Regions from separate parts of the Ruminococcus sp. J1101004sp1_RTP21198st1_B9_RTP21198_201120 genome, predicted to be linked through region 1. Evidence: predicted binding sites of a transcription regulator. Region 1 holds the regulator's gene; each other region holds the start of a gene.
The links. The regulator LexA, encoded in region 1, represses DNA repair genes until DNA is damaged. The targets are predictions, from matches to a motif close to CNAACANNTGTTNG.

Region 2: AB5618_RS19795 (DUF6560 family protein) is a predicted target of LexA. The motif match lies at 1,787-1,800, and genes of this name have one in related genera.
Region 3: AB5618_RS11750 (putative DNA modification/repair radical SAM protein) is a predicted target of LexA. The motif match lies at 2,065-2,078, and genes of this name have one in related genera.

Annotation. Positions count from the first base shown of each region.
Region 1 covers NZ_JBCOMI010000020.1:74,646-77,929, forward strand. The annotation lists gene AB5618_RS14200 (HlyD family efflux transporter periplasmic adaptor subunit) at 1-980, opposite strand, end outside; gene lexA (transcriptional repressor LexA) at 1,214-1,834, shown strand; gene rsfS (ribosome silencing factor) at 1,903-2,271, opposite strand; gene yqeK (bis(5'-nucleosyl)-tetraphosphatase (symmetrical) YqeK) at 2,466-3,071, opposite strand; gene nadD (nicotinate-nucleotide adenylyltransferase) at 3,074-3,284, opposite strand, start outside.
Region 2 covers NZ_JBCOMI010000045.1:24,156-27,439, reverse strand. The annotation lists gene AB5618_RS19805 (hypothetical protein) at 1-67, opposite strand, end outside; gene AB5618_RS19800 (hypothetical protein) at 152-901, opposite strand; gene AB5618_RS19795 (DUF6560 family protein) at 1,189-1,758, opposite strand; gene AB5618_RS19790 (hypothetical protein) at 2,023-2,313, opposite strand; gene AB5618_RS19785 (hypothetical protein) at 2,291-2,539, opposite strand; gene AB5618_RS19780 (TnpV protein) at 2,649-3,032, opposite strand; gene AB5618_RS19775 (recombinase family protein) at 3,029-3,284, opposite strand, start outside.
Region 3 covers NZ_JBCOMI010000015.1:51,860-55,143, forward strand. The annotation lists gene AB5618_RS11745 (TIGR03915 family putative DNA repair protein) at 1-658, opposite strand, end outside; gene AB5618_RS11750 (putative DNA modification/repair radical SAM protein) at 655-1,986, opposite strand; gene AB5618_RS11755 (aspartate kinase) at 2,352-3,284, opposite strand, start outside.

The DNA of each region.
Region 1 (3,284 bases):
AAATCCTTGGATTCAATAGCGGAAAGGGGAATCTTAAGACCGGTTACTGTATTGGTAACCAGCTCAATATCCAGAAAACGGTCAGATGCATAGCGGATCAGACCGCGGCTGAAGTCAATTTTTCCATATTTGTTACCATCGATTTTTATGATGGAAAAATCGCCGCTCTGTGTCATATCATCCTTGAGAAATTTCACACGAATGGTGGAACGTCCCTCCAGCTTGGCGGCCTGTTTGTCGCTTAATGGAATGATCAGGCTCCATAATTCGCTGGTAATATTTGTATAAATGTTATCTCCGGCCTGCACCTTTTCGGATGTCTTCAGATCCGTTTCATGGTAAGAAGTCTGGTCAAAATCTGCTGCTGTAATGTTCTCCACAGTCTTATTCTCATAACCGTCCATAGAATAGAGGATAATGCCGTCTTCCTGGGCTTTACAGATATTCTGTCCGCCGATGGTCACTACTTGTGAATCTGCATTCCCGTCAGTGGAAATTCCCTCATACTGAAGGATGCTTCCCTCCAGCTGGTTCTTAAAACTGTAAGTGTTGTTAAATTTACTTCCGGAAAATCCTTTGGAAAAGCTGAGCATAGAACTGCGGATCTTCTCCAGTTCATCAGCAGTCAATGCAGACTTGGTTTCTGCAATTTTTCCGGAACTTAATCCGTAAACAGCACCGTTGGCATTGATCTTACTTCCCTCCCGGGCATAATAATTCACATAACCGGAGGATTCTGCCTTAAAAACACTCTCTTCCCGAAGAGAAATACCAGTGTAGGTCTCGTTTCGCGACAAAGGACCTGTGGTAACCTGGTAAGATTCGATATGTGTGGAGGTTACAAGTAAAAATGCAGTAAAAATCATATATAATAACAATATACCAAAAGCAACGGTGGCAATATTCAGTCCGAATATGTTCTTTAACTGGACAAAAAGTCCTGCCGTTTTGCCAGGCTTGTTAGATTTCTTCTCGGACAAGCGGATTCCCCCTTTGTTTTTGAGTCGGGCTCTGAATTTTCATACCAAACAATTGTACCATTTTTTGCCGGTGAACACAAGGAAAAGAAAACGAAAAGTGTGTGAACAAAGCTGGAAGCTGTGAACAGCCTGCATATCAAAAAACGAACATATTTTCAGAATATCTGTTTGCTTAATTAAGAAAAATATGGTATGATAAGAAAAAGTTGAATGAATTTCGGAGGAAAACTCTTATGACATATGGTAAAATCAGCAAAAAACAGCAGGAAATTTTAGAATATATTAAAAGTGAGATTCTGAACCGCGGATTCCCGCCAGCAGTTCGTGAGATTTGTGAAGCTGTAAATCTGAAGTCTACATCATCTGTTCATGCCCATCTGGAAGCTCTTGAGAAGAACGGATACATCCGCCGCGATGCCACGAAGCCAAGAGCCATAGAGATCATTGATGACAATTTCAATCTTGTCCGCCGTGAAGTGGTCAATGTTCCGCTTGTAGGTACTGTAGCCGCCGGACAGCCTATTCTGGCTGTAGAGAATGTAGATGGCTACTTCCCCATCCCGGCAGAATTTATGCCCAATGAACAGAGCTTCATGCTGAAGGTAAAAGGCGACAGCATGATCAATGCAGGAATCTTCGATGGTGATCAGGTTCTGGTAAAGCAGCAGCCAACTGCAGATAACGGCGACATTGTAGTTGCCCTGGTAGAGGACTCTGCCACAGTGAAGACCTTCTATAAGGAGAAGGGCTACTACCGCCTTCAGCCAGAGAATGACACTATGGATCCCATTATCATTACAGGAGAAATCCAGATTCTGGGTAAAGTATTTGGTGTCATGCGTTTTTACCAATAGTCATAAAAAATTTCCCCTTTAGCAAACAATTGCTGTTTCCAGACAATTGTTTACCAAAGGGGACTTTTTTATTTCTCTAAAAACGCATCCATCTCCAGAACCTTTCCATCTCTCCAGATTCTCTCCAGATCATAGAAAAGTCGGTTTTCCTCATCAAACACATGCACGATCACATCGCTGTAATCCATGAGAATCCAGCTGGAATTGCGGTTTCCCTCAATCTGCTTCGCCTCAAAGCCAGCGCGTCCAAGCTGCTCCTCCACATTATCGACGATCGCCTGAACCTGATTGGAGTTTGTACCGCTTGCGATTACGAAATAATCTGCAATTACAGAAACATTATGAATATCAATTATCTTAATATCCTGTCCCTTTTTATCATCAATTGCCTTGCAGGCAATCTGTGCCATCATTTTCTCTGTACTTACTGTACTCATTCTGATCTGCTCCTTTCTTAATAATGCTTATACTGACCTAATATTATTTTAAATTCCTGCGAGAACAAAAGGCTTTAAAAGTGAAATAATATCCTCTGTCAGGTGGTACCTGGCCTTCGCTCGTGCGAAATATCTCGCATCTCGTAGAATGTTAATTGTAAATAGTAAAAATAGTCGCCAGTATATGCGGAGTATTAATTATCAGATACGTTATTACGCTTATTATGCAATTCTTTATAATAAATATAAGCCTCCTTGGAAGTTGGCTCAATATCATCGGCAGAATCTTCTTCCAGATACTCCAGGGTATCTTTTAGGATCTCATACATACACTCATCCAGGTCTTCAAACGCAAGTTTGCGAATTTCCGGTAAACGGCTTGCTTTATAACGCATGGGCTCAATATAATCTGCAATATAAATAATCTTTTCAAGAAGACTCATTTCACGTCTGCCAGTTGTGTGATAATTGATGGCAGAAAGAATCTCCTGATCGTCAATCCCATATTTCTCGTGAGCAATATAAGCTCCAAGACGGGAGTGGAGAAGAAACGGGTGACTTCTCTCAAAATCGGAAACCGGAATATTGTGTTCGCTGCACATCTTCAGTTTTTTCTTATTGGGAATGCATTTGGCGCAATCGTGAAGAAGACCGGACACCTGTGCATCTTTGATATCATATCCATGGACCATAGCCAGACATGCGCTGGTGTACATAACGCCCATGGTATGCTGGAAACGATCCTCATCCAGGTATTTGGAAAGTTTTTTTTCAATTTTTGCAAAATCGTAATCTGCCATGGTCAGACTTCCTTCTTTCTGTAAATTCCATTCTCTTTCATGTAAGAAATCACCTTATCCGGGACGTAATATTTCAGACTTTTTTCTTCTGAAATCCACTGACGGATCTGATGACTGGACACATCAATATTCATAGTATCCAAAAGGGCAAAATTTCCGTTGTACCTTGCAGAAAGACGCTGGATTTCCCGATTCAGTTCAGCGTAGGACGCA
Region 2 (3,284 bases), on a different contig from region 1:
CTGTCAGTTCCTTCGGTTTTGCAAAACAGTCCACCGGACTATTTTGCAAAAAGAAAAACCGACGCATGATCGCTTTACGCTCAATACATCGGTTTCTTCATCTGACCTTAACGGTCATATTCAGTTGTGGCAGATTAGCCAATTTGAAAAATTATTCTGGCACATCTACTGAGTAGCTCAGACAATCGCCTCTTTTATTGCTTTCCAAATCGTTATAATACCACATATACATCGTTCTACCATATTCTTCATATTCTATAATTCCATCTGGCTTTTGACCCTCTACTTCTAATGAGTAAATTTCTTTATCATGTGCATAGCCAAAAACGAATCTGGTATCTGGATAATTTGGATTTAAGTCTTGTTGAATATCACTTATTGTTAAAGATAAATGGATAAATTTTTTGAAGTCTCCCCCATAAGTGGTATCTGGTGTAGTGGCAGATGGTGTGGCATTTACAAACGCATATTGTGTACTTTCATTTTCTATCTTTTTTTTGCAGCGTGCAATCACAAAACCTTGAACGGGATCGTTATCACTTCCTGCTCGATAGAAAATCGTATCATACTGTTTGCCATTCCATATATGCAATATTTCATCAACATGATTAAGAAAATCTTCTGGAGCTGATAAATCTTCATGTTCTGCTTTTAAGGGGGAATTCAAAATAGCTTCTTCGATAGAATTATAATATGTAAGTTTAGAATCGTCTTTTCCATTATCTGTCAACTTAAACTCGATATACTCATTTCCTTTGTTTTCTTCTTCCGGAACATAAGTATAACGACCATTTTCAATATGGTCATCATAATCAACAAACAGTCCAATACATATCAGCGCTGCAAAAATCAAAAAAACTATTCCTATAACGATTAGCAATATTTTCAAAAATTTTTTCATACAAAAGTCCACCTTCTTGCTTCATTTCAGTAAATTATATCATACCGATATGAACAATTCAATTTACACTCTATCAAGTAGTTTTTTTACTTACCTGTAACGCACATTTCTGCAAAATCCATAGTCCCCGATACTTTCCTCACGGGTGATATACAGTCGGAATTCTGTCAGCTCATGAAATAAGAAAAACCGACGCATGATCGCTTTACGCTCAATACATCGGTTTCTTCATCTGACCTTGACGGTCATATTCAGTTGTCTAACATCGTACTGTTATAAAATCTATGTCATTTACGATTTTTCTTATGCTGATTTGCCCAGTAAGATTTTACAGGGATTCTTCTTCTTTTTATGTCCTCCATAAATTCTTCTTTGTCAATATTACTATCAATGGTAAATAATTTTTCTCCATTTACATATACACGCATAGAACCTTTCTTTCTCTCGCAATAGGTAATATCTTCAAAGTGAAAAGTTCTCTTTCTTCCAAAAGTTGAACGCCATGTGATTTCATCTCCGTTCACTTCCAGTTTCCACATAATCATGTTCAATGAGCCGATTAAAGAAACAATAAAGAAAATACTAAAACCAATTGGTGGCAATAAATCATCTTGTTGAATAGCACTGGCTACCGTAGCTCCCCCAAAAAGAAACACCGCCAATACAAAAAACATAGTAAGTACTTTTTCGGTTTTTATTATATAATGCGTCCTAATTATTCCCTTTTTCTGTTCTTCCTCTCGTTCTTTAGCTCTCTTTTGTTGAAGATTTACAAGATATTTCAAAAGAAGAAGTACAACTAAATAGGGACCTATTTGTGTAATTATATTCAAACACATTCGTAAAAAATTATTCATTTTTGCCCTCCATAGTTCCAGCTATATAAAAATGATTGTTTGAAATCGAGTATTAAAAACCTCAATTTTTCATATCTCATTATACTTCATCAACTTAAAGAATGGAAGAAAAAATTTTGTGTACAGAGTTCCTGTTCAAGCCTTGTAACGCACATTTCCGCAAAATCCATAGTCCCCGATACTTTCCTCACAGGCGATAGGCAACGGTCAAAACATCAGGTCTGCACCTGACATTTTAACCGCATATCAGCCCTGATTATCACATTACCCCTGCTGGCTGTTCAGCCCATGCTTTTTCGCATATTCGCTGGCTTTCTGTCTGCGTTCCTCACTGTAAGGCGGCAGGAAACGGATAGACAGACGGGACTTTGCCAGCTCATAAGAAACACCGCCTTGAACATTGGATTTTTCCAGTCGGCAAAGGTCAGGGTACTTCTTAGCAAAAGCAGCCAACCTCTTTTTCAATCCGGCGTTGTGGGTGTAGATATTTGCCTTGTCCTCGCCCTCATTAAAGAGAACGATTGTTTCTTTCTCAATCTTCGTCAGTCTCGTCATAGCAGCCCTCCCTATGGTTTTTCAACACACGCAGCTTGCAGTAAAAGCAGCGATACCACCTTTCAACACCCTCAGCACTCAGCTTGACGGAAAGCATATAAAACAGCTTCTTCGCCACTGGATCGGGTGCAAGGGCAGCTACCATACGCAAACGCTCGACAGTTGCTTTCAGGTTCGGACAGCCAAAGGCATAAAGGGCTTCCATTTCATTCCGGTTCATCTTCATTGTGTTTTCCTCCTTAAAGTTTGATAAATGAAAAGCGACAGACACTTCATAAGGAAATACCTGTCGCTTCGTTTACGATACAAATTTGTTGGTTTTGGACTTGATAAAATCAGCAGTAAATCATTTCCTGTCTGATGATTTCTTCGGCTCGGTTACGGATAGAGTTCATGGACTGTACCCACAACATCTGATTGTCTGCTTTCATGGTTTCGGTCACGCCCTCGGCTTGTTTCATCTGCTCAATGATAAGGCTGCACCTTTCCGTTGCCTGTTCGTCCAGGTCAGCAAGGTAAGTATGCAGTTCGCCGGATAAACAGAGGGCAGAGAACCTTGTAGGGCGGTACTGCTCCAAATATGTCCTGTGCAGTCTGCCCCACATACCGATAGGGCGGTGTTCCTCCGGTAGCTTCAAGTCCGGCACATAGTAATCGCCCACAAGAACATAGTCCAGACCGTTGCTTTTGTCATGGATTCGTGATTTCAATTCTGTCATGCTATTTTTTCTCCTTTCACTTTTTGCCGATTTGATTTGCTTGTGACGTTCTGTTCAACACACACATTGCTATCAGAACTTTTTTCTTCTGCTATACGCTCATGCTCCGCAAATTCTTTTGATTTCTCACGAATCTTTTTCATATACTTACGATTGGATTCTCGTTTTCTGCGAAGTCGTTCCGCCTCTTTTTCAGCAGCAATCCTTTCTTCCTCTGTTGGTTCATGCTGCTCCACAGGTACTTGAAATTGC
Region 3 (3,284 bases), on a different contig from region 1:
CCTCGTACTCTCCCATATCCCCTACGGCGCTCCCTGGCACCTGTATACGCACTTCTTTTCTCATGACGCACTCCTTCCCTTTCTCATGGCACAACGCCTTCTGCCTCTTCTCATCATAGATTACCCAGTTCTCATTGGGAAAGCGATTGGAAAAATGAAGAGCCATAAGAGACAGGATATCATTCCCCGGCTGGATCTTTGCCAACAGAAACCTTCCGCCAATCTCCCTGAAACGGACAAACCCAAAATAATGGTGATATTCCCGCTTCACGCAGAGTGCCAGTTTCGCAACCCTGGATACATATGGATCTGCCAGTGCCTCCATTACACGTTTTTCGCATCTGCCTCCCCCAAAAGCCCGGTGCAGCACATAATAAATGGCAGTTCCCCTGTCTTCATCTGCTGAAGCTGCCGCCAGACAGATCTGTTCGTAAACCTCGCTTCCCAGTCTCATAAGAATCGTCCTCATAACCTTACCAACCTTACTCTGATCTGTAGCAATCTCCCGATAAGAAGTGAACAATTCCATGCTTACAGGAAAACTGGTCTGAATGCTCACTTTACAGCCGCCTGCACACTCTTTCCATCCATCATAGACAGCAGAAAAAATTCCCTCCATAGAGTCCTCACATACCAGGATTCTTTTCTCTTGATTCATATAGCTCCCACCTTTCTGTCCACATGATTCTTTGTATTTTCTGTATACAGTCTTCTGCTCCCCATCTCATCTCCAAAGAGGGATAATTGCTGAAATGCAGCTTCATTCCCATGCTTCCGACAGTTCTCTTCATCCAGAAGATTACGGGTAATATAAGATTCCTCCAACCTGGTATTGTACATCATGCGGCCATTACAGGTGATAAAATATAAGGCACGCTTCAGAACCACACCAATCCTCTTCAAATCTGCAAATTCCAGGGAATGGGTTCTCCTGGCTCCAATGATTCTTCTGGCAGAGGTATAACCGATTCCCGGTACACGAAGAAGTTCATAATAATCTGCCTGGTTGATCTCTACCGGAAAAAACTCCAGATGTGACACTGCCCAGTCTGCCTTGGGATCCAGAAGAAGGTTAAAATCCGGATGCTTCTCTGAAAGCAGTTCTGAAGCCCGAAAACCATAAAACCGCATAAGCCAGTCTGCCTGATAAAGCCGGTGTTCCCGCAAAAGAGGCGGACCTGATAAGGACATGGGCAGATCCTTATCTTCATTTACGGCGACAAAAGCCGAATAAAAAACTCTTTTTAATGCAAAGTTCTTATACAAAGATTCTGCTACTGACACGATCTGATAATCGCTCTCCCCCATAGCTCCAATAATCATCTGGGTACTTTGACCGGCTGGTACAAACTTAGGGGCATGACGGTACAGAACCAATTCCTCCTTATTCTGATCTCGCTGCTGCTGAATCTGCTTCATAGGGCGCAGAATGGTTTGCCTGCTCTTATGCGGTGCCAGTTTCCTAAGCCCGTCTGCAGTAGGAAGTTCCAGGTTCACGCTCATGCGATCTGCCAGATACCCCGCCCTGGCGATCAGTTCAGGAGCAGCACCTGGAATGGCTTTCAAATGAATATATCCCTGAAAATGATATTTATTACGAAGAAGATTTACTGTACAAAGCAGTTCTTCCATAGTCCTGTCTGGACTTTCCTTTACTCCGGAACTTAAAAACAGTCCTTCAATATAGTTCCTCCTGTAAAATTCCATAGTCAGACGACACACTTCTTCTGGGGTAAAACTGGTACGCACCACATCATTGGAGGCTCTGTTTATACAGTATTTACAGTCAAATACACATTCATTTGTATAAAGGATCTTCAAAAGACTGATACATCTGCCATCCTGAGCAAAACTATGACAGATTCCGGCAGCAATGCTGTTTCCCATGCCCTTTCCATCTCCCTTTCGATCCACACCACTGGATGTGCAAGCCACATCATATTTCGCGGCATCCGATAAAATCTCCAGTTTCCGCTTCAATGTCATTGATTCCTGAATAATCATCCCGTAACAAAGCTCCTTTTATGTAATCTGTGTTTCGCATTCTTTATTATTCTTAATTTCAGAACGTTTGTTCTTGTTTTATTTTAGAACGCACGTTCTGTTTTGTCAATATCATAAAACGGCACGAAATTTTTTCTATACAAAAAGAGCCATAAATCAAAGATTAATTCTAACACTACCTTTGATTTACGGCTCTTATCTCATTCTTTTAATATTAAAGCTCCCGGACGACAGCCAGAAATGGTACATGCTTACATCAGCGAATTCATGAATACCAGACGTTCTGAACGTATGAGCAGATTTTCATATATGTGAATGCTGCCGACAGGTGACCTATCCACTCAATTTCAAATCTGTGTCAGCACAAAAATATCATAAATTGCTTTCACTGCATTTTCAAAATCACGGTTCTCCACGCCAATGATAATATTCAGCTCACTGGAGCCCTGGTCAATCATCTTGACGTTTACATTTGCATGTGCGAGGGCAGAGAAAATTCTTCCGGCTGTACCGCGGGTGGATTTCATTCCACGTCCTACAACTGCGATCAGGGCAAGGTCAGATTCCATTTCCACAAAATCCGGCTGAACCAGGCGATGGATTCCCGCAATTACCTGCTGCTCCTTTTCTTCAAACTCATCCTGGTGAACATATACTGTCATGGTATCAATACCGGATGGAACATGCTCAAAACTGATTCCCTGGTCTTCAAATACCTGAAGCACTCTTCTGCCAAATCCGATTTCACTGTTCATCATGGACTTCTCAATGTTGATAGAACAGAAACCTTTCTTTCCTGCAATACCGGTTATGGTATATTTCGGCTTGCGGCAGGTACTCTCCACAATAAAAGTTCCCTTATCCTCCGGACGGTTGGTGTTGCGGATATTAATCGGAATTCCCTCTTTTCTTACAGGGAAAATAGCATCTTCATGAAGAACAGTAGCTCCCATGTAGGAAAGCTCACGAAGTTCACGGTATGTAATGGTCTCAATCACAGCCGGATTCTTTACAATTCTCGGGTCTGTTACAAGGAAACCGGATACATCAGTCCAGTTTTCATACATATCAGCCTTAATTGCCTTGGCAACCAGAGAACCTGTCACATCAGAACCACCTCTGGAAAAAGTGGTCACAGTTCCATCGTCCTTTGCACCATAGAAGCCCGGCACAACTGCATTCTCACATTTGGAAAGACGCTTGTTCAGAAGTTTGTCTGTCTTCTCTGAATCCAGATTTCCGTTTTTATCAAAACGGATTACTTCTGCTGCATCCACAAA